2 linked regions of the Rhizobium sp. N324 genome follow. The protein of the gene in region 1 interacts with the protein of each later gene in a pairwise test. Links are inferred from orthologs where the notes say so. Each region holds a gene or a part of one and is shown on either strand. Other genes may lie near its edges.

Region 1 (14,512 bases):
TCGCTGCGGCGCAAGGCGATCCTCGTCGATGTCGACGGCAGCCAGCATGTGGGCGGTTTCCAGGTGGTGACGCCGCAGGCGATCGCTGCGGTGCGCGGCACGCAATGGGCCGTCGACGTCGCCAGTGGCAAGACTTCGGTGCTGGTCGTCAGAGGCAGTGTCGCCGTCCGCCGGCCGGTCGGCGAGCAGGTGGTGCTGTCGCCGGGCGAGGGCGTCGACGTCAGCGGCGGCAGGGAACCGCTCGTCGTGCGTCGCTGGCCGGCGCCGCGCGTCGCCGCCCTTCTTGCCCGACTCGGCCAATAAATCCATGAACCATCGCCTGCAGACGGTGATCGCGCTGCTGCTCGCCGGTCTTTGGGGGGCGGCACTCGGCTATGCCAATCTCAATGGCGGAAGCGGGCTGCTCGACCGGATGGAGGCCTCGCTTGCCGACATCCGCAGCGTCGTCATCGGGGCGAAGACGCCGCCTCCCGTCGTCTCGATCGTCGCCATCGACGACCGCACCGCTGCCACCCACGGCTATCCGCTTGATCGGGCCACGCTTGCGCGCTTGGTCGGCGCAATCACCGCCTTAAAGCCGAAGGCGCTGGCGCTCGACATTCTGCTCGTCGATCCGGGGCCGGAGGAGGGCGATGCGGCGCTGGCTGCCGCCCTTGCCGAGGGTCCGAGCGTGATTGCCGCCGCGGCTACCTTTGCCAGGAGCCGCCAAGAGGTCAGCAATGCGGCGAACGATCCGCTTGCCGCCATCCCCGAGGCAAACCAGATTCTGTTGCCGCTTCCCCGCTTCGCCGAAGCCGCCGCGGTCGGCATCGTCAATGTCGCCACCGATCAGACCGGCACGCCGCGCTTCATCCCGCTGATTTCGCGTGGTGCGGATCGGCTGGATCCGGCCTTTCCGCTGCGTGCCGCGTCGGTGGCGCTCGGCGCCGATCCCAGCATCGAGCCCGATGCCATCATGCTCGGAAAGCTGCGTATCCCCACCGATATCGGCCAGCGCCTGCCGGTGACTTTCTACGGCGGGCGCGGCAGCATCTCCACCTTGAGCGCCACCGATGCGCTGGATGGCAAGCTTTCTGGAGATGCCGTTGCCGGCAGGATTGTCGTCATCGGCTCGACGGTCACCGGCGGTGGCGACGTCTTCCCGACGCCGTTCGACCCCGTCATGCCTGGTGTCGAGGTGATGTCGACGGCAATCACCCATCTCGTCAGCGGCGACGGCATGGTGCGCGACCACCGGATCCGCCTGATCGATGCCGGCACCGCCGTCGGGCTGCCGCTCGTGCTCGTTTCGCTGATTGCCTGGCGGCGGAGTGCTGCGGGCTATGTCATCATCGTGCTGACGCTGATCGTCTGGGCGGTGCTCAATCTGTCGGCCTTTGCGCATGGCTACTGGCTGAGCGCGGCGCTGCCGATCGCCGCAGCGCTGCCGCCGGCGCTGATCTTCGGCGCGGCCGAACTCTGGCTCGATCGCGGCCGCGCCCGCCATTTCGCCGAGCAGAGCGCGCTCTTGCAGCGCATCGAGGCGCCGGGTCTCGGCGAGTGGCTGGCGCGCAATCCGAATTTTCTTGCCCAGCCGGTGCGCCAGAACGCCGCCGTCATCTTCATCGATCTCTCGGGGTTCACCGGCCTCAGTGAAAATCTCGGGCCGGTCAAGGTCAGCGAGGTGCTGAGCGGTTTCTTCGAACTGATCGACGAGGAGGCGCGCGCTCACGGCGGCGCCATCACCAGCTTCATGGGCGACGGGGCGATGATCCTGTTCGGCTTGCCGGAGCCTGCCGCTGACGACGCCGCCCGGGCCGTCGCCTGCGCCGTCAGCCTGTGCGAGCGCACCCGGGCCTGGCTTCAGGCGCATGCGGGATTTGCCGAGAAGAAAATCGGCTTCAAGGTCGGCGCCCATTGTGGGCCGATCGTTGCCTCGCGGCTCGGCACTGGCGACCGGCAGCAGATCACGGCGGCGGGCGACACCATCAATGTCGGCAGCCGGCTGATGGAGGTGGCCGCCCTCCATGGCGTCGAGCTGGCGCTGAGCGCTGAAATCGTCCGTGCGGCAGGCCCCGACAGCGTGCTGCTGCGGGCCGGCCGCATGGAGGGTCCGTTGGAAACGGCGCTGCGCGGCCGGGCGAGCCATATCGACACCTGGCTGTGGCGCAGCCGCACGCTTTGACAATCGCCGCCGGAGCGGCTAGGAACGGCGCAAATACCCCGCCGGCTGGCTCCGGCCATGGCGCATTTCGCGCCTGACAGCTCCGAAAGATCGAAACCCATGACAGAATTCAACGGCGTCGTTCCGGCGATCGCCAAGGCGTTGCAGAAGCGCGGTTACGCCGAACTCACCCCGGTGCAGAAGGCGATGCTCGATCCCAACCTCGCCGCCTCCGACGCGCTGGTCTCGGCCCAGACCGGCTCCGGCAAGACCGTCGCTTTCGGCCTGGCGCTGGCGCCGACGCTGCTTGAAGGCACGGAGCGCTTCGGCAATGCCGGCGCGCCGCTCGCGCTTGTCATCGCCCCGACGCGCGAACTTGCCCTGCAGGTGAAGCGGGAGCTCGAATGGCTCTATGAGATGACCGGCGCCGTCATCGTCAGCTGCGTCGGCGGCATGGACATCCGCAGCGAGCGCCGAGCGCTCGAACGCGGCGCGCATATCGTCGTCGGCACGCCCGGTCGTCTCTGCGACCATATCCGCCGCCGGGCGCTCGACATGTCGGAACTGAAGGCCGCCGTGCTTGACGAAGCCGACGAGATGCTCGATCTCGGATTCCGTGAAGATCTGGAATTCATTCTCGATTCGGCGCCGGACGAACGCCGGACGCTGATGTTTTCGGCAACCGTGCCGGCCGCGATCGCCAAGCTTGCCAAGAGCTACCAGCGCAATGCCGTGCGCATCAGCACCGCCGCCGAGGAAAAGCAGCATATCGACATCGAATATCGCGCGCTGATGGTGGCCCCGAGTGACCGCGAGAACGCGATCATCAACGTGCTGCGCTATTACGAGGCGACCAACGCCATCGTCTTCTGTTCGACGCGCGCTGCCGTCAATCATCTCACGTCGCGTTTCAACAACCGCAATTTTGCCGTGGTGGCGCTTTCCGGCGAGTTGACGCAGAACGAACGCAGCCATGCACTGCAGGCGATGCGCGACGGCCGCGCCCGCGTCTGTATTGCGACCGACGTCGCTGCCCGCGGCATCGATCTGCCGGGCCTCGATCTGGTCATCCACGCCGACCTGCCGACCAATCCGGAAACGCTGCTGCACCGCAGCGGCCGCACCGGCCGGGCCGGGCGCAAGGGTATCAGCGCCATGATCGTGCCGCTGAATGCACGGCGCAAGGCCGAGCGCCTGCTCGAGAATGCCGGTATTTCGGCCGCCTGGGCTCGCCCGCCATCGGCCGAAGAGGTGAATGAGCGCGACGACGAGCGGCTGCTCGCCGATCCGATCTTCAGCGAAGCGCCGCAGGAGGAAGAGCAGGGGCTGGTGCAGCAGCTGCTTTCCAGCCACGGCGCCGAAAAGCTCGCCGCCGCCTTCCTGCGTCTCTACCGCACCAATCATTCGGCGCCGGAGGACCTGATCGAGGTCACCGTGCAGGATGGGGGCAGCCGCAAGCGCCGCGACAATGCCGAGTCTTACGAGCCGGCGCAGAAGGGACCGCGCGAGGATTTCGGCGCCAGCGTCTGGTTCTCCGTCTCGGTCGGGCGCAAGCAGAATGCCGAGCCGCGCTGGCTGATCCCGATGCTCTGCCGCAACGGCAATGTGACGAAGCGCGAGATCGGCGCGATCAAGATGCAGCCCGAGGAAACCTTCGTGGAGATCGCGGCAGCGAGTGCCGAAAGCTTCCTGGCGGCGATCGGTCCGAACAAGGCGCTCGAACGCGGCATCCGCGTGACCAGGCTTTCCGGCACGCCGGATTTCAGCCGGGCGCCGTCGCCGAAGCCCTACGCTGGCAAGTCGTCGCGTGACGAACGGCCGGGTGACACGTTCCGCGACGAACGCCCGAAAAACAAGTTCGGCAAGGGTCCGGGCGGCGGATATGCTGCAGCCGACAATAGCAGCCAGGAAAGACGCGATAGCAAACCCTGGAGCAAGAAACCCGGCAAGCCCGGCTTCGATGGTCCGAAATTCGACAAGCCGAAATACGACAAGCCCAAATATGAAGGCGGCAAATCCGAAGGCGCCAAATCCGAACGCCCGAAATTCGAGGGCAAGGGTGGCGCCGGGCCGAAGAACAAGTTCTCGAAGAAGAAGCCCGGCTGATTGTGCCGTAGCCCTTCGCCGGTCGAGGCGGAGGGCTTTATTCCTAGAACAACGGCATGCGGCATTCGCATGAGGTCTTTTGAATCGGATTTCGCAATGGGGCAGCACTGCTGCCTGGTTGGCGAAGGCTGCCCCTCACCCTAACCCTCTCCCCGTAAACGGGTAGAGGGGACGTGCCAAACGCAGCGTTAAAGTTGAGGGGGCGGGTGCGGCATATCCCCTTCGCCCCGCTTGCGGGGAGAAGGTGCCGGCAGGCGGATGAGGGGCAGACGGCGATCTCTTAGGACGACAATTTTCTACTACTTGTGTCTAAATGAGGCAGGGAGCATGACGAAGATGAAACGCTCCGGCACGCCGTGTCCCGATCCGGCCGCCTTCATCCAGGCCCATCTGCCGATTTCACCCGTTCCGCTCATTCCCGAAATCCTGCTGCATACGGCGGGGCCTGCGAGCGGGCTCTGGCGGCTTGCCGGCCGCGAAGAAGGCGATCCAGCGCCCTATTGGGCCTACCCCTGGGCCGGCGGCGCCGTGCTTGCCCGTCATCTGCTCGACCGTCCTGAAGTGGTCGCCGGCCGTCGCGTCCTTGATCTCGGCTCCGGCTCCGGGCTCGTCGCCATTGCGGCGGCAAAGGCCGGAGCTGCCGCGGTCACGGCGGTCGATGTCGATGCCAACGCCATTGCCGCAATCGGCCTCAACGCGGCGATCAACGGCGTGAACATCCTGGCCGTCGCCGTCGATATCATCGAGGCACCGCCGCCGGAGGAGACCGATATCCTCGCCGTCGGCGATCTGTTCTACGATTCCGCGCTTGCATTGCGGGTGATGGCTTTCCTGCGGCGTTGCCAGGCCTCCGGCATCGAGGTGCTGATCGGCGATCCCCATCGCGCCTACCTGCCGCAGGGCGCACTTCAGCGTATCGCGACGCATGCGGTTGCGGATTTCGGCGCAGGGTCCAGCGACGGGGTAGTGCAGGCGGGCGTTTTTTCCCTTTCCTGAAGCAGGTGACGGCCTGAGCTATACCAGAAGATCCGGCCGCAACAGCATGACCGGGCAGGGCGCTCCGGCCGGTAGCTCCGGCGCATGCGGCGGGCGGATGATGAGGCAGTCGGCTTGGGCAAATACCTTCATCATCGAGGAGTCCTGTTTGCCGAAGGGTTCGGCGAGCCAGTCTCCGGCGGCGGATTTCGAGAGTTTCGACCTGATATAGTCCTGGCGGTGGTCGTTGGCGCGTAGCGTCACGGCTGCCTCCACCATTGCCTCGCGCTGCACCGGCGGCAGGGAAGCGAGTTTGCGGATCAGCGGCTCCAGGAACAACAGGGCGCAGACCAAGCTCGAGACCGGATTGCCGGGCAGGCCGAGCACATGGGTCTCGCCGAAGCTGCCGACCATCAGCGGTTTGCCGGGGCGCATGGCGATACGCCAGAAGTCCAGCTGCATGCCGGCCTCGATCAGCGTTGCCTGTACCAGGTCATGGTCGCCGACCGAAGCGCCGCCGAGCGTGACGATGACGTCGGCCTTGGCGTCTCGCGCCGCGTCGATCGCCGCCGTGATCCTGGTCTTATCATCAGGCACGATGCCGAGATCGAGCACGTCGGCGCCGGCTTTGCGGGCAAGGGCTGCGATACCGAACGTATTGGATGCGATGATCTGCGAAGGGCCGGGCGTGCTTCCGGGCGGCAGCAGTTCGTCGCCGGTTGCGAGGATGGCGATCAGCGGGCGTTTGAGGACCTCGACATCGGGCCGGTTCATGCCGGCAGCAACCGTCAGTCGCGAGAAATCGAGCACGGTGCCGGCCGACAGCACCGCTTCGCCTTCGGCAAAATCCTGGCCGCGGGGACGTATGTGCTGGCCCTGCCGGACCGGGAAATTGGTTCGGATGCCGCCCTCGATCTTCTCGGCATCCTCTTGCAGCAGGACGCTGTCGGCGCCCGACGGAACCGGAGCGCCGGTGAAAATGCGGACGGTCTCGCCCTTGCCGACGCTTCCTTCAAAGGCATGGCCGGCTGAAGATGTGCCGATGACCTTCAGCACGGCGCCCGGGTCCGGCGCGTCGTCGCGGCGTAGCGCATAACCATCCATGGCCGAGGCGTTGAAGGGCGGTTGGGTTATCGCGGCCTTGAGATCGACGGCCAGGACGCGGCCTTCGGCCTCGGCGAGCGGCAACGTCTCCGATACCGCGACTGGCCTTGCGCGAGAGAGCAAGCGGCTTAAGGCCTCAGTGACCGGGAGAAGGTTCATCTCGCCTCCGGATGGCGAAAATCGCCCGACTTGCCGCCGGATTTTTCCAGCAGCCGGATGCCGCCGATCTCCATTGCCTTGTCGGCGGCCTTGGCCATGTCGTAAATGGTGAGGCAGGCGACCGAGACGGCGGTCAGCGCCTCCATCTCCACACCGGTCTTGCCGGTCAGCTTGGCGGTTGCCGTGACGCGCAGGCCGGGAAGGGCGGCATCTTCCTCGATCTCGACCGTAACCTTGGTCAGCATCAGCGGATGGCAGAGCGGGATGAGATCGGCGGTGCGTTTGGCCGCCATGATGCCGGCAAGGCGCGCCGTGCCGATGACGTCACCTTTCTTGGCATCGCCCTGGCGGATCAGCGCCAGCGTTTCCGGCGCCATCTTCACATGGCCCTCGGCCGTGGCGATACGCACCGTCTCGGCCTTATCCGAGACATCGACCATATGCGCCTCGCCGGAGGCATCGATATGCGTGAGGCCGGGCTTTCCGCCGCTCATGTCATTCGGCCGCGATGGCGGCTTCGCCGAAGAGCAGCGCGCGGGTGGCGGCCGTCACATCGTCCTTTCGCATCAGGCTTTCGCCGACCAGGAAGGTGCTGATATCCACGGCCTGCAGGCGCTTGCAATCGGCATGGGTGAAGATGCCGCTTTCGCCGATGAGGAGGCGGTCTGCCGGAACCATGGAAGCAAGCGTCTCGCTGACCGACAGGCTGACCTCGAAGGTGCGCAGATTGCGGTTGTTGATGCCGATAAGCGGCGAGGACAGCTTCAGCGCCCGCTCCATCTCCTCGGCGTCGTGGACCTCGACCAGCACGTCCATGCCGAGCGAGAACGCTTCGTCCTGCAGACGCTCTGCATCGTCATCGGTGAGCGACGCCATGATGAGCAGAATGCAGTCAGCCCCCCAGGCGCGCGCCTCATGGACTTGATAAGTCTCGAACATGAAATCCTTGCGCAAGGCGGGCAGGGCGCAGGCGGCCCGTGCCGCCGTCAGGAATTCCGGCGCACCCTGAAAGCTCGGCGTATCGGTCAGCACCGAAAGGCAGGCCGCGCCACCGGCTTCGTAGGCCTTCGCCAGCGCCGGCGGATCGAAATCCGGACGGATCAGCCCCTTCGACGGGCTTGCCTTCTTGATCTCTGCGATCAGGCCGAAATTGCCGGCGTCACGCTTGGCCGTCAGCGCTTTGTAAAAGCCGCGCGGCGCGGACTGGCCGGCCTGCATCGCCTTCAGCTCGGCAAGCGACACCGCAGCCTTGGCGGCCGCGATCTCCTGACGCTTGTAAAGTTCGATCTTCTTCAGGATATCGGTCATCGGGCAATCCTAGTCGATATCGTTGGACACGGCGATGAGTTTGTCGAGAGCGAGTGCGGTGGCGCCGCTATCGAGCGACTGCGCCGCCAGCGTCATGCCGTCGCGAATCGTCTCAACCTTGCCCGCGATCACAAGCGAGGCGGCAGCATTGGCGAGCGAAATATCGCGATAGGCATTCTTGGCGCCGCTCAGCACCTCGCGAAGCGCTGCGGCATTGGCGACGCCGTCACCGCCCCTGATGTCGGCGAGCACGCAGGGGCTGACGCCGAAATCGGCGGGCGACAGCTCGAAGGTGCGGATCTTGCCGTCTTCGAGCGCGGCCACCTTGGTGATGCCTGTCGTGGTGATCTCGTCGAGGCCGTCGCCATGGACCACCCAGACGCATTCGGAGCCGAGATCGCGCATGACTTCGGCAAGCGGCACCAGCCATTGCGGCGAGAAGACGCCGAGCAGCTGGCGCCGGACGCCGGCCGGACTGGAAAGCGGGCCCAACAGGTTGAAGATGGTGCGGGTGCCGAGTTCGACACGGGAGGGGCCGACATGGCGCATGGCGGAATGATGAAGCTGCGCGAACATGAAGCCGACGCCGGCCTCGCTGATGCAGCGGGAGATGATCTCGGGACCGACATCGAGCTTGACGCCGAGTGCGGCCAGATTGTCCGCCGCGCCCGATTTCGAGCTCAGCGCCCGGTTGCCGTGTTTTGCGACAGGAACACCGGCGCCGGCAACGATCAGCGCCGCCAGCGTCGAGATATTGTAGGTGCCGCTGGCATCGCCGCCGGTGCCGACGATGTCGATCGCGTCGGCCGGCGCCTCGACGGTCAGCATCTTCGAGCGCATCGCGGTGACGGCGCCGACGATCTCGTCGACGGTTTCGCCACGCACGCGCAGCGCCATCAGGAAGCCGCCGATCTGCGAGGGCGTCGCCTGACCGGACATCAGGATGTCGAAGGCGGCGCGGGCCTCGTCACGCGTCAGCGGCTCGCGGCTTGCAGCCTTGGCCAGGAACGGCTTCAGATCGGTCATAAGGCCTCCTAACGAAGCGTCGCCTGTTCGGCTAGCGTCTGGTTGATCTGCGCGCCGTACTGCGTCTGCAGCAGGTTGACCATCTGATCGAGAATATCGTCGCCGGCGGCGTTGGCCATGGCGGTGATCTGGGCATCGCGGTTGTTCAGCGCGTCGCTGGTCGGCTCGCTGTTGACTTCGGTGACCTTCATCAGGATCTGCGTCGAGGGATCGGCGCCGACAGCGCTCGCGACCGCATCGATCGGGCCGGAGAAGGCGGCGGTGACGCCGGCGCGGCCAAGCACCGGGTCATCGGTGGAGCGGGTGACGCCGCTCTTGCTTTCGACGGCGATGCCGAGCGGCGCTGCGATATCGGCAAGCGCGGTGCCCTTGGCGGCTTCGGCCTTCAATGCGTCGGCCTTCTTGGCGAGTTCGACCTTCTGCTGTTCCGCCGTCCAGTCCTCTACCGCTTTTTCCCGCACTTCGGCCACCGGGCGCTCGCGGGTCGGGGTAATTTCGCGAACGTTGAACCAGACATAGCCGTCATTGCCGATCGGCAGCGGCGGCGCATCGACGCCGACCTCGGTCTTGAAGGCTTCGCCAAGCAGCTGCTGCTTGACGGGAATATCCTTGACCTCTTTGCCGTCCTTGTCGGCGCCGGTCATATCGACGGCGTCGACGGTCACGGCCTTCAGTTTCAGCTGGCCGGCGATATCCTCGAGCGTGGCGCCGCCGGCGCGCAGATCCTCGATGCGGTCATGAACGTTGATTACTTCCTGCGAGGCATTGGAAAGCGCCAGCTGCTTGCGGATGTCCTCCTTCACCTCATCGAAATTCTTGGTGGTTTCCGGCTTGATGTTGGTGACGCGCAGGATGACGGAGCCGAAGGAGCCATCGACGACAGGTGTCGTGCCGCCATCCTTCGAAACTGCGAAGGCCGCGTCGGCCACGGCCTGGTCGGGTACCTTGTCCTTGGTGAATTCGCCGAGCAGCACGTCGCTTGCCGTCTTGCCCTGGTCGGAGACCAGCTGGTCGAAGCTGGTGCCGCCCTTCAGCGCCGCTTCGGCAGCGGTGGCAAGATCCTTGCTGGCAAAGGTCAGCTGTTCGATGGTGCGGCTTTCCGGCGTGCGGTAGGTATCCTTGCTCTTGTCGAAGGCTTCGTGGATCTGATCGTCGGTGACGGTCGCGGCGTCGGCGATATCGGCGGGCTGCAGCGAGAGATAGACGAGTTTGCGATACTCAGGCGCCTGGTAGCGCTGCTTGACGCTCTCGAACCACGCTGCCAGCACATCGTCGGCAGGTGCCTTGATCGGTTCGATATTGGCGTTGGTGAGCAGCAGATAATCGATGCTGCGGCTTTCATTGCCATAGAGCTTCAGCGCGTCGACCAGCGTCTTCGGGGCGGTGAAGCCGTTCGATATGGCATCGACGACCTGGCTGCGGACGGCGACCTTGCTGCGCTCCTTGATGTAATCGTCCTGGCGGATATTGGCATTGCGCAGCCGCGAGACGAAGAGTTCACGGTCGAACTTGCCGTTGACGGCCTTGAAAGCCGGATCGTCGGCGATCAGCTGGGCGAGGCGGTCTTCGGACAGGCCGAGGTTCATGTCTTCGGCGAGCTGGTCGAGCGAGGCGCCGGCAACGAGTTGGGCGAGCACCTGTTGCTCGACGCCGAAGGCGCGGGCCTGTTCCGGGGTGAGGCGCATGCCGAACTGCTGGCCGAGGCTTGCCACCTGGCGCTGGTAGGCGAGGTGGAATTCGTTGACGTCCACATGCTGATCGCCGACGGTCACGACCGTGGTGCTGCTGCCGCCCGACAAGAGCTGATGCGACACGCCCCAGGCGCCGAAGGAGACGACGAGGAGAAGCAGGAGCAGCTTGGCAACCCAGGTCTGAGCAGCTCTTCTCAGGATATGGAACATGGAAACGCAAACCTCGCAGTATCATTAGAGCCGCGCGCGGGCGGACATTCGACGTTCCTTAAAACAAACCCGACAGGAAATGAAGGGTTTGTCACACGAAAAGCTGCACAAGCGCGCCGCTTATCCGCGGCGGCTTTGCGGCCAACAAAAGATCGGTTGCGGGGGAACCTTTCGGGCCGCCATTTCGTTGAAGCGGCATCCCATGCAACAGGAGCAGACCATGGCTGATTTGAAAACCGCTTCCGCCGAATCCACCGCTGCGCGCGTCAAGGCTGATATGGCAGCAGACGACCTGTCGGCGCAGGTCGCAGCCCTTCGCAACGATCTCTCCCGGCTGACGGAAAGCGTGGTCGCGCTCGGGCAGGGGGCAAAGTCGGCGGTGACCGACGAGGCGTCGCTGATGACGGAACAGCTGCGTGACAAGGTTCGTGAAGAGCCGCTCATGGCGCTCGCGGTGACGGCAGGCATCGCCTATGTTTTCGGCCTGCTGAGCCGCCGCTGAAAGACAATTCGGGAAAGACAAAAGCCGGACGCGAGGCGCGCCCGGCTTTGAATTGTGTCTGCTCTGTCCGCGGCAATCAGCGTCGGATGGCGCGACCGACGAAAATCAGAATGCAAGCACCGACGAAACCGGTGATCAGGTAACCCAGCCAACCAGCCAGCGGTTGGATGTGCAACAGACCCAGGATCCAGTTGGCGACGATGGCGCCGACGATACCGAGCAATATGTTCATCAGCAAACCCATGTTGCTGCTCATGACTTTTTCCGCCAGCCATCCGGCGATGCCACCGATGATGATGGCTGCAATCCAACCCACGCCTGCGTTTTCCATGGTTATCTCCCTCCTGGCAAAACGAGTCACAGAATGCACGAAACGAAAGGAAGTTCCACTCCCAGTTACGAGATTGCCTGCCGGTTCAACAACTTATGTGACTTACGGCTGCAACATGGTCACGGGCGAGTGCAACGCGTGGGCAGCAATCTGGAACAACAGGCCGGCAATGGCAAGCATTGCGAATCCCAACGGCATGATCAGGCTTTTTGTAAACATTGTCCCTCTCCCTTTGCATAAAGCATAAGCTGAAGAGGACGCCGCGCAAGTATATTATTAATGAATAGTTAAGCAAGGCATTTAGTTAAAGTTTAATACATCCAATGATGTCGGAATACTTGTAGAAATTGAAAGTGTTTTCGTTCGATATTTCTGAGTGCACGGGCGAGGACGCGCACCTATCGCGCTCGGCGGTTTGCGGGAGGTGGTGGGCGGCCGGATCCTATGTCCGGTGAACGACGAGCATGAAGACGAGGAAAGACGCTGTCGCAACGGTCGCGGCGAAGGCAATCTGATAATCCATGTCGTGGCACCTCGGTTGGATGGCTTCCATAAACGCCGGTCGCGCCATAGAGTTCCCTATGCCCTTCGTGCTGAATGCCGGTGGATTGATTTTGCCGGGGAATGCATCATCTTTCCCTTATCGCCAATCCATCCGGGGAACGTTGATGTCAAAAGCCGCAATCGCCATCGCCTGCATCTGCCTGCTCACGCTTTCCGGCTGCGGCAACACCGCATACGGGCTGAAGAAGGATGGACAAGAGGCGAGCCACGCCATGGACAATGCGACACACCGGGTGCTTTCCGCCGGCGCCAAGAAGTAAGGAACGTGAGAAAAAAGCCCGCCTGGGGTGAGGCGGGCTCGCAATAACAGGAGGAATGGACGGATAGACGCCGTCTCTGCTAATGAAGCATTTCCTAAAGCGTGTGGCTTTACGTCATTCGACGTATCCGCCACCGTTCCGGCAGCAGCCTATACGATCAGGCTTCGGAATCGGATCAGAAGTTGCCCCAGTTCTGGGCGCGGGCACGGGCGCGAATAATCCGATATTCGCGACCGCCATAGAGCGAGCCGATTGTCAGCATAAGCGTCAGAACGTCCCAGATGATATGCATTTTATCCTCTTAGGTTGGACGGCTCTGCCGTCGATCGGTTGATGCAGAATAACAATCTTTCGAATGTGCTTATATGACAAGAAATCGGGATAAGCGGGAAGCGGGACGGGCGCGCCTCACGCAGAGGAATGGCGGCCGATGACGATATTTTCCGTCCGCCACATCACGTCCTATCGTTACGTCAGGGAAGTCGATTTCGGCGAGCATCGTTTGATGTTCCGGCCGCGCGACAGTTTCGACCAGCGGCTGATCGAAGCGTCGTTGACGATATATCCTGAGGAAAGTCATGTGCGCTGGATCCACGATGTTTTCGGCAATTGCGTGGCGCTCATCGATATTTCGAGGCCGGCGTCCGAGCTTCGCTTCGAAACCTGGATCACGCTCGATCATACGCCCCAGGTTGCCCTCGATCTCAAGGTGGACGATCAGGCCCTGACCTATCCCTTCTCCTACGACAAGGACGAGATTGCCGATCTGACGCCGGCGATGCAGCGCCATTATCCCGACCCGGGCGACGAGGTGGGACGCTGGGCGCGCCGGTTCGTGCGCCAGGGGCGTCCGACGGAGACCGGGCATATGCTGATGACGCTGTGCTACGCCATTCGGGAAAGTTTCGTCTATGCCCGCCGGATGGAGCACGGAACGCAGACACCGCTCCAGACTTTGCAGCTTCGCTCCGGCACTTGCCGGGATTTCGCGCTCTTGATGATGGAGGCGGCACGCGTGCTCGGCTTGGCGGCGCGGTTCGTCACGGGTTATGTCTATGTCCCCGACCGGGACGGCTCCACCGTGCTCGGCGGCGGCTCCACCCATGCATGGTGCCAGGTTTACCTTCCCGGCGCCGGCTGGGCGGAATTCGACCCGACCAACGGGATTGTCGGCAACCGCGATCTCATTCGTGTCGCCGTCGCCCGCGATCCGCGCCAGGCGGTGCCGTTAAGCGGCAGCTATGATGGCGATGGGACGGATTTCGACAGCATGACGGTGCAGGTCAACGTCACCACGAAGGAAGTCTAATCCCGATGTTCGGGCGCGGCGACATTTGCGGCCGGGAACCGGGCAGGACGCTCGACGTTGCATAGTCACGCCATTTGTGCGGGACGCGAGGACGCCACCATGAAAATACGCGCCGGGTTTCATCTGGGCTATGAATGCATACAGCCGACGCCGATGCTGCTTGCTCTTAACATTCATCCTTCGCGCCGCGCCGATCTTCTCAGCGAGCAGGTCCTGACATTCGATCGGCCGATCGAAACCTGGGAATATACCGACGGTTTCGGCAATGCCTGCAGCCGGATCGTCGCCCCGGCTGGAGTGACGACGATCTCCACCGAGTTCGAGATCTACGACAGCGGCCAACCCGACGTCGTTCCCGACGACGCCGTGCAGCACGCGATCAACGACCTGCCGGACGAGGTGCTCGTCTTCCTGCTCGGCAGCCGCTATTGCGATACCGACAGGCTTGCCGATTTCGCCTGGGCAACCTTCTCGTCGACGCCGCTCGGCTGGGCGCGTGTCCAGGCGATCTCCGATTTCGTCCACGACCACATCACCTTCGACTACCTGAAGGCGGACCTTCTCCGGACCGCGCATGGCGGCTTCGTCGACAAGGCAGGCGTCTGCCGCGACTTTGCCCATCTCGCCATCGCGCTGTGCCGATGCATGAATATCCCGGCCCGCTATTGCACCGGCTATCTCGGCGATATCGGTGTTCCGATCGATCCCAACCCGATGGATTTCAGCGCCTGGTTCGAGGTCTTTCTCGGCGGTCACTGGCATACGGTCGATGCCCGTCACAACGCGCCGCGCATCGGCCGAATCCTGATGGGAACCGGCCGCGA
Region 2 (14,548 bases), 240 kb from region 1 along the record:
CAGCGGCTGGGCGACGATGCGCGCGAACCGACCTACATCAAGACGGTGCGCAGCGAAGGCTATGTATTTTCGGTTCCGGTCGAAATCACGGAGCTGCGTCCATGAGGGCGGCCATCCCTTCGTTGGTGGGTTCTGTATGGCCGAGGACGTTGCGGTCGCGGATCTTCCTCATCCTTCTGATCGGTCTCGCCCTTGCCTACGGGCTGTCCTTCGGCGTGCTCTACATGGAGCGCACCATGTCGGCCAAAGCTGTGATGCTCGGCACGCTGGAGAATGACGTTGCAACGTCGATCGCCGTTCTCGACCGGCTCCCGCCTGGCGAGCGCGGCGATCTTCTGGATCGGCTGAGCCGGGGCAACTACCGTTTCGTGCTCGGGACCGGACTTCCCGGGGTGCCTGACACATCAAGCAAGGGGGCGGAGATATCAGGCAAGATCGAGGAGGCGATCGGGCATCGTTTTCCGATCAGCATCGAACGGATACCAGGTGAGGTGAACCGGTTGCAGGCGCATCTGACGCTGAGCGACGGAAGCCCGCTGACGATCGACGTCACCCCGAAGGGCGTCATGCCGATCGCCGCATGGCTGCCCTATGTCTTCATCGTCCAGATGCTGCTGCTCATCCTCTGCACCTGGTTTGCGGTTCGCCAGGCGATCCGGCCGCTCGGCACGCTTGCTGCCGCCGCCGATGCCCTCGATCCCAACAAGGACGGTTCCGCCTTGAGTGAGGCCGGTCCGAGCGAGGTCGCGCATGCGGCGAGGGCATTCAACGCGATGCGGGAGAGGATCGCCCATTATCTCGAGGAGCGCGTGCAGATCCTGGCGGCCATCTCGCACGACCTGCAGACGCCGATCACCCGCATGCGGCTGCGCGCCGATATGGCGGAGGATTCGCCCGAGAAAGACAAGCTGATACATGATCTCGGCGAGATCCAGCGCCTCGTCCAGGACGGCATAGCCTATGCGCGCAGCGCCCACGGCAGCGGCGAGAATAATGCCCGCATCGATCTCGCCTCGTTCATCGACAGCATAGCCTACGACTACCAGGACACCGGCAAGGCGGTGACGGTCGTCGGGCCGGTTCAGGGCGCCGCCTCGACCAAGCCGCACGCTCTTCGCCGTATCCTGTCGAACTTCATCGACAATGCCTTGAAGTTTGCGGGTGCTGCCGAAATCAGCGTCGGGCACAACGCGGAAAACGATGTCGTCATCACCGTGATGGATCGGGGGCCTGGAATTCCTGACGAGATGCTCGAAGCCGCCATGCAGCCTTTCTTCCGGCTGGAGCAATCCCGCAACCGGGAGACCGGCGGCACCGGTCTCGGTCTTGCGATCGCCCAGCAGCTGACCGCCAAAATCGGCGGATCCCTTCGGCTCTACAATCGCCCCGGCGGCGGGCTGGCGGCGGAAATCACTCTTCGGTGACGATGGGGCCGCCGGAGAGTTTCCGGCGTTTCTTGTATGGGAAAATACCCTGGATAACGGATGCTACGTTTTGTGACATCACGGCCGATGTCGGAAACATGCCGGATACAACAGTCGGTCAAACACACTCCGTTCAAGCCGGTCGCGGCAGCAGCCATGGAGGATTTGATGCGATTGATGATCATCTGCATTCTGGGAGGGGCGGTTTTCGCCGCGCCCTGCATCTACGACGTAAGCTCGCGGGAACCTTCGCCGCTTGCCGGCCTCGTGACGGCGGCATCCACGGTTTCGTTTCAGGCCATCAGGGAGAAAGACTGTGAAACTCTATCAGAATGAAATTTCCTCGGCGACCTCAAGAGTTCGCATCGCGCTCGCCCTGAAGGGGCTGACGGCCGAGGCGCTGCCGGTCAGCATTCTCGGCGAAGAGGCCGAGAGCCGGCAGGACGGATATCGCAGCGTCAATCCGCAAGGGCTGGTGCCGGCCTTGCTTACGGATGACGGCGTTCTCATCACCCAGTCGCTGGCGATCGTCGAATATCTCGACGAGGTCCAGCCGCAACCGGCGCTGCTGCCCGACACAGCGGAGGGCCGGGCACTGGCGCGGTCGATCGCGCTGGCGATCGCAGCCGAGATCCATGCGCTGCTGCCGCCGCGGATCGGGCTGCATCTGAAAACGACCTTCCAGGCCGATGCCGATGCCATTGCCGCCTGGAGCCGCCATTGGGTCGGTGAGGGAATGGCAGCTGTGGAGACGATGATTGCCGGCCGGAGGCAGGGCGTCTTCGCCATCGGCGACCGGCCTGGCGTTGCCGATATCTTTCTCTTCCCGCAGGCGATCAGCGCCCGCCGCATGGGCTTCGATCTCGCCCGGTGGCCCAATATTGCCGAGATTGTCGGCAGGCTCGAGGCGATCCCGGCTTTCCAGGAGAACGCGCCGGCGCCGAGACGATGACGCGATGAAGAAGCGGCCGCAAACGATGGCGGCCGCTTCTTTTCTCAGCGGTTGACCCTTGCCTGCAGATGCGCGGGATAGCGATCGCCTTCCACCTTGATGCTGGCGAGCGCGCTTTCGATATTGCCGAGATCCTCAACGGTCAGTTCGACGTCGGCGGCTGCGATGTTCTCGTCAAGCCGATGCAGCTTGGTGGTGCCGGGGATCGGCACGATCCAGCGCTTCTGCGCCAGCAGCCAAGCGAGCGCCACCTGGGCAGAGGTGACCTTCTTGTGCGCGGCGATCTCTGCGAGGAGATCGACGAGCACCTGGTTGGCCTTTCGCGCGTCTGCCGAAAACCGCGGCACGATGTTGCGGAAGTCCTTGCTGTCGAAGGTTGTGGTTTCGCTGATCGCGCCGGTGAGGAAGCCCTTGCCGAGCGGACTGAACGGCACGAAGCCGATGCCGAGCTCTTCCAGCACCGGAAGGATCTCCTGCTCGGGCTCGCGCCACCAGAGCGAATATTCGCTCTGCAGCGCCGTCACCGGCTGGACGGCATGGGCGCGGCGGATCGTCTGGGCGCCGGCTTCGGAGAGGCCGAAATGCCGGACCTTGCCTTCCGCAATCAACGCCTTGACCGTGCCGGCGACGTCTTCGATCGGAACATCCGGATCGACGCGATGCTGGTAGAACAGATCGATGACATCGGTCTTCAAGCGCTTCAGCGCCTGGTCTGCAACCGCGCGGATCTGCTCCGGGCGGCTGTTCATGCCGCTCTGGCCGCCATTGGCGTCGAAGTTGAAGCCGAATTTCGTGGCGATCACCACCTCGCTGCGGAAGGGAGCGAGCGCCTCTCCCAAAAGCTCTTCGTTCTTATAGGGTCCATAGGCCTCGGCGGTGTCGAAGAAGGTCACGCCGCGTTCGAATGCCCGCCGGAGCAACGCGATCGCCTCCGGTATGCCGGTTGCCGGGCCGTAACCATAGCTCAGCCCCATGCAGCCGAGACCGATGGCCGAGACTTGAAGTCCGCTCTTTCCGAGTTCACGCTTCTGCATAGACGTTTCCTTTCTAGCCTTGATATTGTCTGTCGGTGACATGCTCCAACCAGTCGACGACCTTGCCGTCGAGCTGTTCCTGGATGGCGATATGGGTCATCGCCGTCGTCGGCGACGCGCCGTGCCAATGGCGTTCACCGGGTGCGAAGCAGACGACGTCTCCGGCGCGGATCTCCTCGACAGGCCCGCCGTCGCGCTGCACGCGGCCGCAGCCCGAGGTGACGATCAGCGTCTGGCCGAGCGGGTGGGTGTGCCAGGCGGTTCGGGCGCCGGGCTCGAAGGTGACGCTCGCGCCGGCCGCGCGTGCGGGGCTCGTCACTGCAAACAGCGGATCGACGCGCACGCTGCCGGTAAACCAGTCGGACGGTCCCTTGGCCGAAGGCTGTGAACCGCTTCGCTTGATGTCCATCTCGTCTTCCTTTCCTGTTGTTGGGGTGCGGTTTCCGCCGGGGCAGACAGTCCGCTTCGGCGGACATGTCGCTTGGGCGGACAGGTCCGCCGGGGGCAGACATGTCTGCCTGGGATGAGAAGCTATTTAGCGCGTGGGCCCGGTCGTGATTAGGTGGTATAAACGGCAAGAACTCATGAGGAAATTTCATAAATGTCGCGTCCCGCCGTCAACGACCTGATCGCCTTTCTTGCCGTTGCGCGCGCGCAGAGCTTCACCAAGGCGGCGGGCAAGCTGGGGGTTTCGCAATCGGCGCTCAGCCACACCATCCGCGGGCTGGAGGAAAGGCTTGGACTGCGCTTGCTGACACGGACAACGCGCAGCGTCTCGCCGACGGAGGCCGGGGAACGGCTGCTTCTTACCATAGGCCCGCGCATCGACGAGATCGAGACCGAGCTTGCGGCCTTGAGCGCGTTCCGGGAGAAGCCGGCCGGCACCGTCCGCATCAATGCCGGCGAGCATGCGGCCGATGCCGTACTCTGGCCGGCCTTGGAAAAGCTCCTGGCTGATTATCCCGATATCAATGTCGAAATCATCGTCGACTACGGCCTGACCGACATCGTCGCCGAGCGCTACGATGCGGGGGTGCGGCTTGGAGAACAGGTGGCGAAGGACATGATCGCGGTGCGCATCGGCCCGGACATGCGCATGGCCGTGGTCGGCGCTCCCGACTATTTCCACACCAGGGCGAAGCCGCTGACGCCGCAGGAACTGACCGACCACAATTGCATCAATCTGCGCCTGCCGACCTATGGCAGCGTCTATGCCTGGGAGTTCGAGAAGGACGGGCGTGAACTCAGGGTTCGCGTCGAAGGACAATTGGTCTTCAACAATATAGCGCTGCGGTTAAGCGCGGTGCTGGCAGGCCTGGGGCTTGCCTACATGCCGGAGGACGTGGTCGCGGCGCATCTGGCCGACGGGCGGCTGGTGCGCGTGCTCGAGGACTGGTGCCTGCCGTTTCCCGGCTATCATCTCTATTATCCGAGCCGCCGGCACACGTCGCCGGCCTTTGCCGTCGTCGTCGATGCGCTTCGTTATCGAGGATAGACGCCGGCAGTTTCGAACGGCGCGGACGGGCGCGCATCCGAGCCGCAGGCGTTCGATCGATCGGCTTTTACCGGAAGCAAAATCACGCCTACCGGCGATTTGACATTCCATCGCTCGCCGCTAATTCCCATTAAAACTGAGGAAACAATGCATGAATACTGCGGCACCTGCCACGAAAGCCCGGACCGGAGTGTCCGGTTTGGACACAATTCTGGCGGGCGGCCTTTCCACTGGCCACGTGTTTCTCCTGGAGGGAAATCCCGGAGCGGGCAAGACGACCATCGCATTGCAGTTTCTGATCGAAGGGGCGCGGCTCGGAGAGCAGGGGCTCTACATCACCCTTTCGGAAACCGAGAGCGAGCTTAGGGCCGGTGCCTCATCGCACGGCATGGTGGTCGACGGCAATATCGAAGTCTTCGAGCTCGTGCCGCCGGAAAGCCTGCTGGATGCCGACCAGCAACAGAGCCTGCTTTATTCGTCGGATCTTGAACTCGGTGAGTCGACACAAGAAATCTTCGCAGCCTTCGAGCGGGTCAAGCCGAGCCGGGTGGTTCTCGACAGCCTTTCCGAAATAAGGCTGCTCGCACAGAGCTCGCTGCGCTACCGCCGGCAGATTCTTGCGCTCAAACATTATTTTGCGCGCCAAGGGGCGACCGTCCTTCTCCTCGACGATCTGACCTCCGACACGCTTGACAAAACAGTGCACAGCGTCGTGCACGGGGTCATTCATCTCGACGAGCTGGCGCCGAATTACGGCGCCGAGCGGCGACGCCTGCGGGTGACGAAATATCGTGGGCAGGCGTTCCGCGGCGGCTATCACGATTTCACCATCCAGACCGGCGGTGTCGTCGTGTTTCCGCGTCTCGTCGCCGCCGAACACAGGTCGAATTATGCTCGCAATCAGCTTTCCAGCGGTATTGCCCGGCTGGACCTGCTTCTCGGCGGCGGGCTCGAACGAGGGTCGAGTACATTGATCCTGGGTCCGGCCGGTACCGGCAAGAGTACTTTCTCGTTTCAATTTCTGATGGCGGCCATCGCACGCGGCGAACGGGCGGCTGCCTTCATCTTCGACGAGGAGCTTGGTTTGCTCTTCACGCGCCTGAAAGCGCTCGGCATGGATCTTGAGGCCCTGAGGGATCAGGGTCTGCTGCATATCGAGCAACTCGATGCCGCGGAACTGTCACCGGGTGAGTTCGCCCATCGGGTCTGTGCTTCCGTTGACAGATCGGGAGCGAAGACCGTCGTCATCGACAGCATCAACGGCTACCAGGCCTCGATGCCGGACGAGAATTCGCTGATATTGCATATGCACGAGCTGCTGCAGTATCTGAACAGGCAGGGCGCCAACACCTTCCTCACCGTTGCCCAGCATGGACTGGTCGGCGACATGAAGGCACCTGTTGATGTGACCTATCTCGCCGACACCGTCATCCTGCTGCGATATTTCGAGGCGGTCGGGCGCGTGCGGCGGGCGGTCTCCATCATCAAGAAAAGGACCGGCCACCACGAGGACACCATCCGGGAATATCGGATCGACGCTGGCGGCCTGACATTCGGAGATCCCATCGTCGGTTTCCAGGGCGTGCTTCGTGGTGTTCCGGAGTTCGTCGCAGCGACCGCTCCGCTTTTGCCCACTGACAGCGAGGACGGCGGCAATTCCTAATCTCCAAGACCCGAAGGCGCTGATCTACGCACCGGCCGGACGCGACGCCCAGGTCGCGGCATCGTTGACCGATGAGGCCGGACTAGCCTCGATAGCTGTTGCCGACCTCACTGTTTTCGCATCATCCCTCGACGACGAAGTCGCGGTTGGCATTTTGACGGAAGAGGCCGTCCGCGGGTGTGACCTGACACCGATTGCTGCATGGGTTGCCGCTCAGCCAAGCTGGTCCGATCTGCCGTTCATCGTCCTCACCCAGCGTGGCGGCGGACCTGACCGAAATCCTGCCGCCGCCAGGCTTTCCGAGCTCCTCGGCAACGTGACTTTTCTGGAGAGGCCGTTCCATGCCACGTCCTTCATCAGCGTTGCGCGGACCGCACTGAAGGGGCGGCTTCGCCAGTATGAAGCGCGCGCCCGGCTGGAAGCTTTGGGAGAGGGAGAGCGGCGGCTGCAGACAGCGCTCGCCGCCGGTCGTCTCGGGGCGTGGGAGCTGGAGCTGTCCTCGATGGTCTTGTCGGCTTCGGCGACCTGTAAGGCAGTCTTCGGCCGAGGGCCGGATGATGAGGTGACGCGTGACGATCTGATCGCAAGCATCCATCCCGACGATCGCGACTTTGTGCTGGCGCGCCTGCGCCAGACAATCGATACCGGCCGCGACTATTCGTTGGAGCACAGGACGCTCTGGCCTGATGGATCACTGCATTGGACCGAGGTTCATGCCCAGCTTTATGCCGACAGATACGGTTCCGCCAGGAAGCTCGTCGGCGTCTGCTCCGATACCACCGCCCGCAAGACCATCGAGGAAAATCTGAGACGGCTCAATGAAACCCTCGAAGAACGCGTCAGGGAGCGGACCAGGGAGGTCAATGCCGCCCACCAGACCCTGCTTGAAGAGGTCGCACAGCGTGAAAGAGCCGAAGAGCAGCTTCGCCAATCCCAAAAAATGGAAGCGATCGGTCAACTCACGGGCGGCGTCGCCCACGACTTCAACAATCTGCTGATGGTCGTTCTCGGAAATCTGGAGCTGCTCGGCAAACACGTGGCCGGAGACGCCAAGGCGACGCGTCTCGTCGACGGGGCGCTTCAGGGCGCGCGCCGCGGGGCGGCGCTGACGCAACGGCTCCTGGCTTTTGCCAGACAGCAGGATTTGCAGGTCAAGCCCGTCGATCTGGCCGAGCTGGTTTCCGGCATGAACGACCTGCTGCGGCGCTCGGTCGGCACTTCGGTCAGCATCGAAACCACCCTGCCGGCAAGATTGCCGCCGGCACTGGTTGATGCGAACCAGCTCGAATTGGCGCTGCTCAACCTTGCCGTCAATGCCCGCGATGCGATGCCGGATGGGGGCGCCGTGTCCATTTCGCTGCGCGAGGAAGAGGTCGTCTGTGGTAACGACCATCTCGGCGAGGGAGCCTATCTTGTCCTAGCGGTGACCGACGGCGGCACCGGCATGGACGCGGAGACGCTGAAGAAGGCCGTCGATCCGTTTTTCTCGACCAAGGAACTCGGAAAGGGCACGGGCCTGGGATTGTCGATGATCCACGGTCTTGCCGTTCAGCTCAATGGCGCACTTATTCTGAAAAGTCAGCTTGGGGTGGGAACGACCGCGGAATTGTGGCTTCCGGCGACCGAACGGTGGCCCGAGCGGCGCGCCGAGCCCGAACTGCCCGCTTCGCCGGCCGCATCCAGGCTGAAGATCCTGCTGGTCGACGACGACGCCTTGATCGCCATGAGCTCGGTCGACATGCTCGAAGATCTCGGCCATGAGGTCGTCGAGGCAAATTCCGGCGCGCAGGCGCTGGAGCTGATCAGGAGCGGTCAGCAGTTCGATCTTGTGATCACCGACTATTCGATGCCCGGTATGACCGGCGCACAGCTCGCCGCGGCGGCGCGGGACATTCATCCGGCGCTGCCGATCGTGCTGGCGACAGGTTATGCCGATCTTCCCGCCGGCACCGATATCGATCTTCCGAGGTTGGGAAAACCTTATGATCAGGCCCAGCTCGCCAAGGAAATCGCCAGGGCGGTGGCCGGCGAGACTTCTCAAGTGCTCGGATCGGGCCGCGCGCGGGGTTCAGGGCTGCTGTTCAAGGCCGACGATCGCTGCGATGAAATCGGCGATGGCGCTTGTGTCGTCTAGATCAAAGACGGGCAGGGCCGTATCCGCAACGGCATGATCGGCGGCGATGGCGCGGATATGAGGGTCGCTCGGCGCCAGCGGCTGGCGATTGGCGGCCTCCAGGCGGCGGGCCTCGATCTTCGGGATCGATTCGCGCTTGTAGCCTTCGATCAGCACGAGATCGCAGGGGGCGAGACGGGCGAGAATTTCCTCGAATTCGGGTTCGGGGGCGCCGCGCAGCTCGTGCATGATGGCGTAGCGCGTGCCGGAGACAATGGTGACCTCGTGGGCGCCGGCCTGGCGGTGGCGATAACTGTCGGCGCCGACCTTGTCGATGTCGAAATCATGATGGGCGTGCTTGATCGTCGAGATCGTGTAGCCGCGGCGGGTGAACTCGGTCACCAGCCGGACGGCGAGGCCGGTCTTGCCAGAGTTTTTCCAGCCGGCGATGCCGAAGATTTTCGGGGCGGTCATGCGCGAAGGGCCTCCAGCCAGCGTTGCGCCTCGACGAGATCATCGGGCGTGTTGATGTTGAAGAAGGGATCGAGCAGGCTGGCGCGGGTCGGATGCAGCGGAAACGCGACTTCCGTTACGTCATGCCGTAACAGGAAGTCACGCACGCGGCGCTTTTCGTCGGCGGCGATCCAGGTTTCGAGATCGGCGGCGAGCGTCACCGGCCAGAGACCGAAGACGGGATGGCTGCGGCCCTCGGAGGCGGCGATGGCGATCTGCGACGGGCGTTCGAGCGCTGCCGCCAGCCGGGCGACGAGATCGGCCGGAAAGAACGGGCAATCCACGGAGACGGTGACGACATGGGTGACCGCGGGCAGGCCGGCGGCATAGACCATGGCCGCATGAATGCCGGCCAATGGCCCGGCCTTGCCGGGGAAACGGTCGGGAACGACGGGAACATCCTCAGTGGCGGTATCGGCATTGACGGCAACGGGAACGACCTGCTGCGAGAGGCGGGTCAGCACATGGCGGAGCAGGCTTTCGGTCCCGAGCATCACGTCCGCCTTGTCGCGGCCCATGCGCTGCGAGCGGCCGCCGGCCAGCACCACGCCTGCTATATCGGATCTGTCGAGCGAGAATTCAGTCATCATCCTGCCTCAAACCGGTGAGCGCGGCGCGGATTCCTGCGCGATCGGCGATACGCGGCGCTTGGCCTCACGATAGAACGTATAGAGGCCGGAAGCGATGACGATCGCAGCGCCGAGCAGCATCAGGCTGTCGGGCACTTCGGCGAAGAAGAAGAAGCCGAGCAGGGAGGAAAAGATCAGGCTGGTATAACGGAATGGCGCGACGAAGGAGATTTCGCCGGTACGCATGGCGAGGATGACCGACTGATAGCCGACGAGCACCAGCACCGAGGCGAGCAGGAGATGCCCGAGCGACGTCGCGCTGACCGGCTGCCAGCCGCCGAGCACCGGGATGAGCAAAGCCCCGAAGAAGGAGATAGAGACGGCGGTGATGACGGTGATCATCAGCGAGGGAATCTCCGGATCGATCGAGCGGGTGGCGAGATCGCGGCCGGCCGTCGTCAGCACCGCGCCGACGCAGAGCAGGGCGGCTGGTGTAAACCCCTCCGGTCCGGGGCGGATGATGATCATCACGCCGACGAGGCCGACCAAGATCGCCGACCAGCGCCGCCAGCCGACCGGCTCGCGGAAGAAGAGTGCAGCACCGAAGGTGACGACCAGCGGCAGCGACTGCAGGATCGCCGAGGCGTTGGCAATCGGCATCACGCCGAGCGCGGTGATATAGGTGACGGCGGAGAGCATCTCGCAGACGATGCGGAGAATGATGATCGGCTTAAGCACCAGGCGCCAGGAGCGCAGCGCGCCCATTTTCCTGGCGATCAGATAGACGAGCAGGCTGGTGAAGAGGCCGCGCAGGAACATGATCTCGCCGGCGTTCATATAGGCAATCACAGATTTGGAGAGAGCATCACTCGCGGAAAAGCCGGCCATCGCCATGCTCATATAGATGGCGCCCTGAGTGTTGCGTGACCGCGGCATGAAGAGATTCCCTTTACCTGTGCGCCCCTTCTTAGTCGGGAAGAACCATGAAGGGAATCGGATGAATGTCACACCCGGGATAAATCGATGATGCGGCGCACAATGGTGCTGACGCTGCGGCAGGTGCATGTTTAAAAACCGCGGCAAGTGAACGTTTTACAATGCGAATTCCGGTATTTCCGATGCGTCGATCGAGGTTTCCGTCCTCGTTTGGCGATGGAGCTGATTGCCGGCCGAAATCATCGATCGCCGCCGGTTTTCGTTCGTCCGCGCGGGAATCGGGTGGCTGTCTTGCCTGATGTTTGCGATCCCTGATGCCTCGACAACAGAGGAGAAACGGACATGACACTTCTGAACGACAAGGTCGCGATCATCACCGGCGCAAGCTCCGGCATCGGCCGCGCGGCGGCCAAGCTGTTTGCACGGGAGGGTGCTAAGCTCGTGGTCACCGGACGGCGACAGGAGGCGCTCAATGCCGTCGTCGCCGAAATCGAAGCGGAGGGCGGGCAGGCTGTCGCCATATCGGGCGATGTCCGGGACGAGGCGCTGCAGGCAAGGCTCACCGATACGGCGGTTTCGCGGTTCGGCAAGCTCGATATCGCCTTCAACAATGCCGGCAGCGTCGGCGAAATGGGCCCGGTGGCGGAACTGTCGCCGGAGGGTTGGCGCGAAACGATCGAGACCAACCTCACCGCCGCCTTTCTCGGCGCCAAACACCAGTCGGCGGCGATGGGAAAAGGCGGCGGGTCGCTGATTTTCACCTCGACCTTCGTCGGCCACACCGCCGGCATGCCCGGGATGGCCGCCTATGCGGCTGGTAAGGCGGGGCTGATCGGCTTCGTTCAGGTGCTCGCGACCGAACTCGGCCGGCAGAACATCCGTGTCAACGCGCTGCTGCCCGGCGGCACCGATACGCCGGCTGCGATCACCAACGCACCCGATGCGACGCCGGAACTGCTCGCCTTCGTCGAGGGGCTGCATGCGCTGAAGCGCATGGCCCGGCCGGAAGAGATCGCCAATGCGGCGCTGTTCCTGGCGTCGGATATGGCGAGCTTCGTGACGGGGACGGCAATGCTGGCGGATGGCGGGGTTTCGATCAGCCGGACGTAGGCTGGGCGAGGGTGGGATCGGCGTGTTGCAGGTCGAGCCACCCGCCCTCGTCCTTCGAGGCTCCGGCCTGCGGCCTGCACACCTCAGGATGAGGGCTGATTGTGGTGCTGTTTGGCTTGATTGATCTTGTGGCGAGTGGCTGGAGGCCACCCTGTGTGCCACGCAGAGTGGGATCTGGCTTGCCGCTTCGCTCTCCGGTGAACCACAAGCAGCGCCCTCTCTCCGACCTCATCCTGAGAGCCTGTGAATGTTTGGTAGCGGAGGCGATTGGATTGTGATTCTGTTGGGTCGTTGATTTGCTTGGGGGATGATGGTGGGCGACGACCTGTTCGAAGGATTGCCGGTGCATGGAGCGCGGCGAAGTGCTCAGGTGGGACGCGGAGCGGCGCGCATGCGTGAGCCGGTGCGCGATCAGATCGAGTTGCGTGCCGTCGATATCGACAGCTTGATCGGCCAGGATCATGCGGTGCGGGTCATTTGGAACTATGTCGAGGGACTGGATCTGAGCACGCTCGAAGATCGGATCAAGGCGCGTGAGCACCGGCCAGGCCATCCACCGATTTCGCCACGGCTTTTGCTGGCGCTGTGGCTCTATGCCAGCAGCGACGGCGTCGGCAGCGCGCGGGCGCTGGAACGGCAGTGCGGGAGCCACGACGTCTATCGCTGGCTGTGCGGCGGTGTCTCGGTGAACTATCACACACTGTCGGATTTTCGGGTTGGTTGCGCCGATTTGCTCGACCGGCTGCTTGCCGAGCATCTGGCGGCGCTTGCCGGTGCCGGCCTCGTCACTCTCGATTGTCTGGCGCAGGATGGCGTGCGGGTCCGGGCAAGCGCGGGTGCGGCCTCGTTCGGCCGCAAAGCGACGCTTGATCGGCATCTTTCCATTGCCGAGGCGGTTGTGGATCAGCTCAAGCACGAGGTCGATGCGCGTTCGGATGCCAGCACTCGGCGCATCGAGGCGGCCAGGGAGCGGGCGGCGCGCGAGCGCGGCGAGCGGCTCAGAGCAGCCCAGGTCGCTCTTGACGAGATCGAGCGCCATCGCCAGGCGCGCGAAGAAAAGCGCGGCAATGGCAAAAAGCCGAAGGAGCCGCGCGCCTCCAGCACGGATGCACAGGCGCGGGTGATGAAGATGGCCGACGGCGGCTTCCGCCCGGGTTATAATGTGCAGGTTGCGAGCACGGCCGGTGAGCAGTTCGTGGTCGGGCTCGAGGTGACCAATGCCGGCTCCGATCGCGGCCTCATGCGGCCGATGCTGGAGCGGTTGCGCGCGCTAAGCGGCCATCTGCCGCGGCGCTATCTCGCCGATGGCGGCTTTGGCAGCGCTGAAGATATCGAGTGGGCGCACGGCGAAGGGGTTGAGGTCTTTTGTCCGCCCACTCAGTCCAAGCACGGAACCGATCCCTTCTTGCCGCGCCGCGGCGACGGTCCGGGTGTGTCGGCCTGGCGGGCCCGCATGGCAAGCGAGGCGGGCAAGGCTCAGTACAAACCCCGATCGATCTGCGAATGCGTCCATGCCCGCTGGCGCAACTGGAATCTGCGACAATTGACGGTGCGCGGCATCGAAAAGGTCCAGGCCGTCGTGCTCTGCTACGCACTCACCAACAATATCTTGCAAGGCCATCGGCTTGCCAAGGGCTGAGCCACTGTCACCACCCAGACACCAACACGCGACCATCCGAACGCAGCGCGCAATCGCCTGACGCTCGACTGCATCGGCCAGCCAAGATCGGCCAAAAACGCGCCGGATTCAAAAGCTTCACAAGCTCTGAGGTGCCCCGCAGGGGCCTCGAAGGACGGGGTCGGCCACTGCCCTGGTGCCTGCTTCTCTTGCCCTTTGCTTTCGCTCAGCGCATTCGCGGCTTTGCCGCTCACCCCCTCATCTGCCTGCCGGCATCGACCGGGGTCGAGCCGTCGGTCTCGACCCGTCCTTCGGACCCCCGCTGGGGAGAAGGGGAATCGTGGTGGCGTCTCACTCCTCTTGAGACCTTTGGTGCAGGGATGTTGATCGTGCAGCTTGCCCCCCTTCTCCCAGCGGGGAGAAGATGCCCTTCAGGGCAGATGAGGGGTGAGGAGCGGCAGCGACGAACGCCTTGAGCGGCAAGCGAAAGGCATATGGCTGCGAAATTATTTCACATTTAGCTTCAGTGCCGTCCCGCCGAAAGCCTCCATCCCACCTACGACATAATCAACCCGCCATCGACATTGATCGTCTGGCCGGTGATGTAGGCGGCGTCGTCGCTGGCGAGGAAGGTGACCAGGCCGGCAACGTCCTCGCCGGAGCCGGCGCGTTTCATCGGGATGCCTTCGACCCATTCCTTCATCAGTTCGCCGGGGGCGTAGTTGCCCAGCAGCTTGCCCCAGGCCTCGTCGTTATAGGCCCACATGTCGGTCTCGATGATGCCGGGGCAGAAGGCGTTTACGGTGATGTTTTCGGTCGCGACTTCCTTGGCCAGGCTCTGGGTGACGCCGACCACGCCCATTTTCGAGGCGGCGTAGTGCGGCGTGAAAATGAAGCCGTCGCGGGCCTGGCCAGAGGCGGTGTTGATGATGCGGCCGCCCCGCTTGTGTTTGCGCATGCGCGATATCGCCTCCTGGGCGCAGAGGAAGACGCCCTTGGTGTTGACGGCCATGACCTTGTCCCACTCGTTCTCGGTGAGGTCCTCGACGCGGGCGATGGTGATGACGCCGGCATTCTGGATCGAGACGTCGACAGAGCCGAATTCCGTCTCGGCCGCATCG

Evidence for each region.
Region 2: the proteins of AMK05_RS11280 (region 1) and mobA interact in binary tests that used the Escherichia coli proteins (3 or more experiments, as listed by UniProt). The link is inferred for Rhizobium sp. N324 from one-to-one orthologs.

What each region holds. Positions count from the first base shown.
Region 1 is NZ_CP013630.1:2,329,931-2,344,442, reverse strand. What follows is about bases 4,376-7,278. They hold AMK05_RS11280 (molybdopterin molybdotransferase MoeA), read right to left. Parts: upstream 6,488-7,278; coding sequence 5,264-6,487; downstream 4,376-5,263. Other genes in these bases: trpC (indole-3-glycerol phosphate synthase TrpC), read right to left, coding at 6,983-7,278; moaC (cyclic pyranopterin monophosphate synthase MoaC), read right to left, coding at 6,484-6,981; AMK05_RS11285 (class I SAM-dependent methyltransferase), read left to right, coding at 4,586-5,245. Also shown: AMK05_RS11300 (FecR domain-containing protein), read left to right, coding at 1-303; AMK05_RS11295 (CHASE2 domain-containing protein), read left to right, coding at 308-2,164; AMK05_RS11290 (DEAD/DEAH box helicase), read left to right, coding at 2,264-4,249; more of trpC, read right to left, coding at 7,279-7,795; trpD (anthranilate phosphoribosyltransferase), read right to left, coding at 7,805-8,821; AMK05_RS11260 (peptidylprolyl isomerase), read right to left, coding at 8,830-10,722; AMK05_RS11255 (hypothetical protein), read left to right, coding at 10,943-11,224; AMK05_RS11250 (GlsB/YeaQ/YmgE family stress response membrane protein), read right to left, coding at 11,301-11,555; AMK05_RS11245 (hypothetical protein), read left to right, coding at 12,224-12,379; AMK05_RS11240 (transglutaminase family protein), read left to right, coding at 12,810-13,688; AMK05_RS11235 (transglutaminase-like domain-containing protein), read left to right, coding at 13,788-14,512. UniProt on the Escherichia coli protein: Catalyzes the insertion of molybdate into adenylated molybdopterin with the concomitant release of AMP.
Region 2 is NZ_CP013630.1:2,573,859-2,588,406, reverse strand. The notes cover bases 7,967-10,905. They hold mobA (molybdenum cofactor guanylyltransferase MobA), read right to left. Parts: upstream 9,782-10,905; coding sequence 9,152-9,781; downstream 7,967-9,151. Other genes in these bases: AMK05_RS12400 (DMT family transporter), read right to left, coding at 9,791-10,699; mobB (molybdopterin-guanine dinucleotide biosynthesis protein B), read right to left, coding at 8,637-9,155; AMK05_RS12415 (hybrid sensor histidine kinase/response regulator), read left to right, coding at 7,967-8,702. In the rest of the region: AMK05_RS12455 (response regulator), read left to right, coding at 1-105; AMK05_RS12450 (ATP-binding protein), read left to right, coding at 102-1,424; AMK05_RS12445 (hypothetical protein), read left to right, coding at 1,485-1,760; maiA (maleylacetoacetate isomerase), read left to right, coding at 1,741-2,376; AMK05_RS12435 (aldo/keto reductase), read right to left, coding at 2,421-3,410; AMK05_RS12430 ((R)-mandelonitrile lyase), read right to left, coding at 3,424-3,819; AMK05_RS12425 (LysR family transcriptional regulator), read left to right, coding at 4,012-4,905; AMK05_RS12420 (ATPase domain-containing protein), read left to right, coding at 5,057-6,568; more of AMK05_RS12415, read left to right, coding at 6,540-7,966; AMK05_RS12395 (SDR family oxidoreductase), read left to right, coding at 11,042-11,809; AMK05_RS12390 (IS1182 family transposase), read left to right, coding at 12,117-13,448; AMK05_RS12385 (glucose 1-dehydrogenase), read right to left, coding at 13,984-14,548. UniProt on the Escherichia coli protein: Transfers a GMP moiety from GTP to Mo-molybdopterin (Mo-MPT) cofactor (Moco or molybdenum cofactor) to form Mo-molybdopterin guanine dinucleotide (Mo-MGD) cofactor.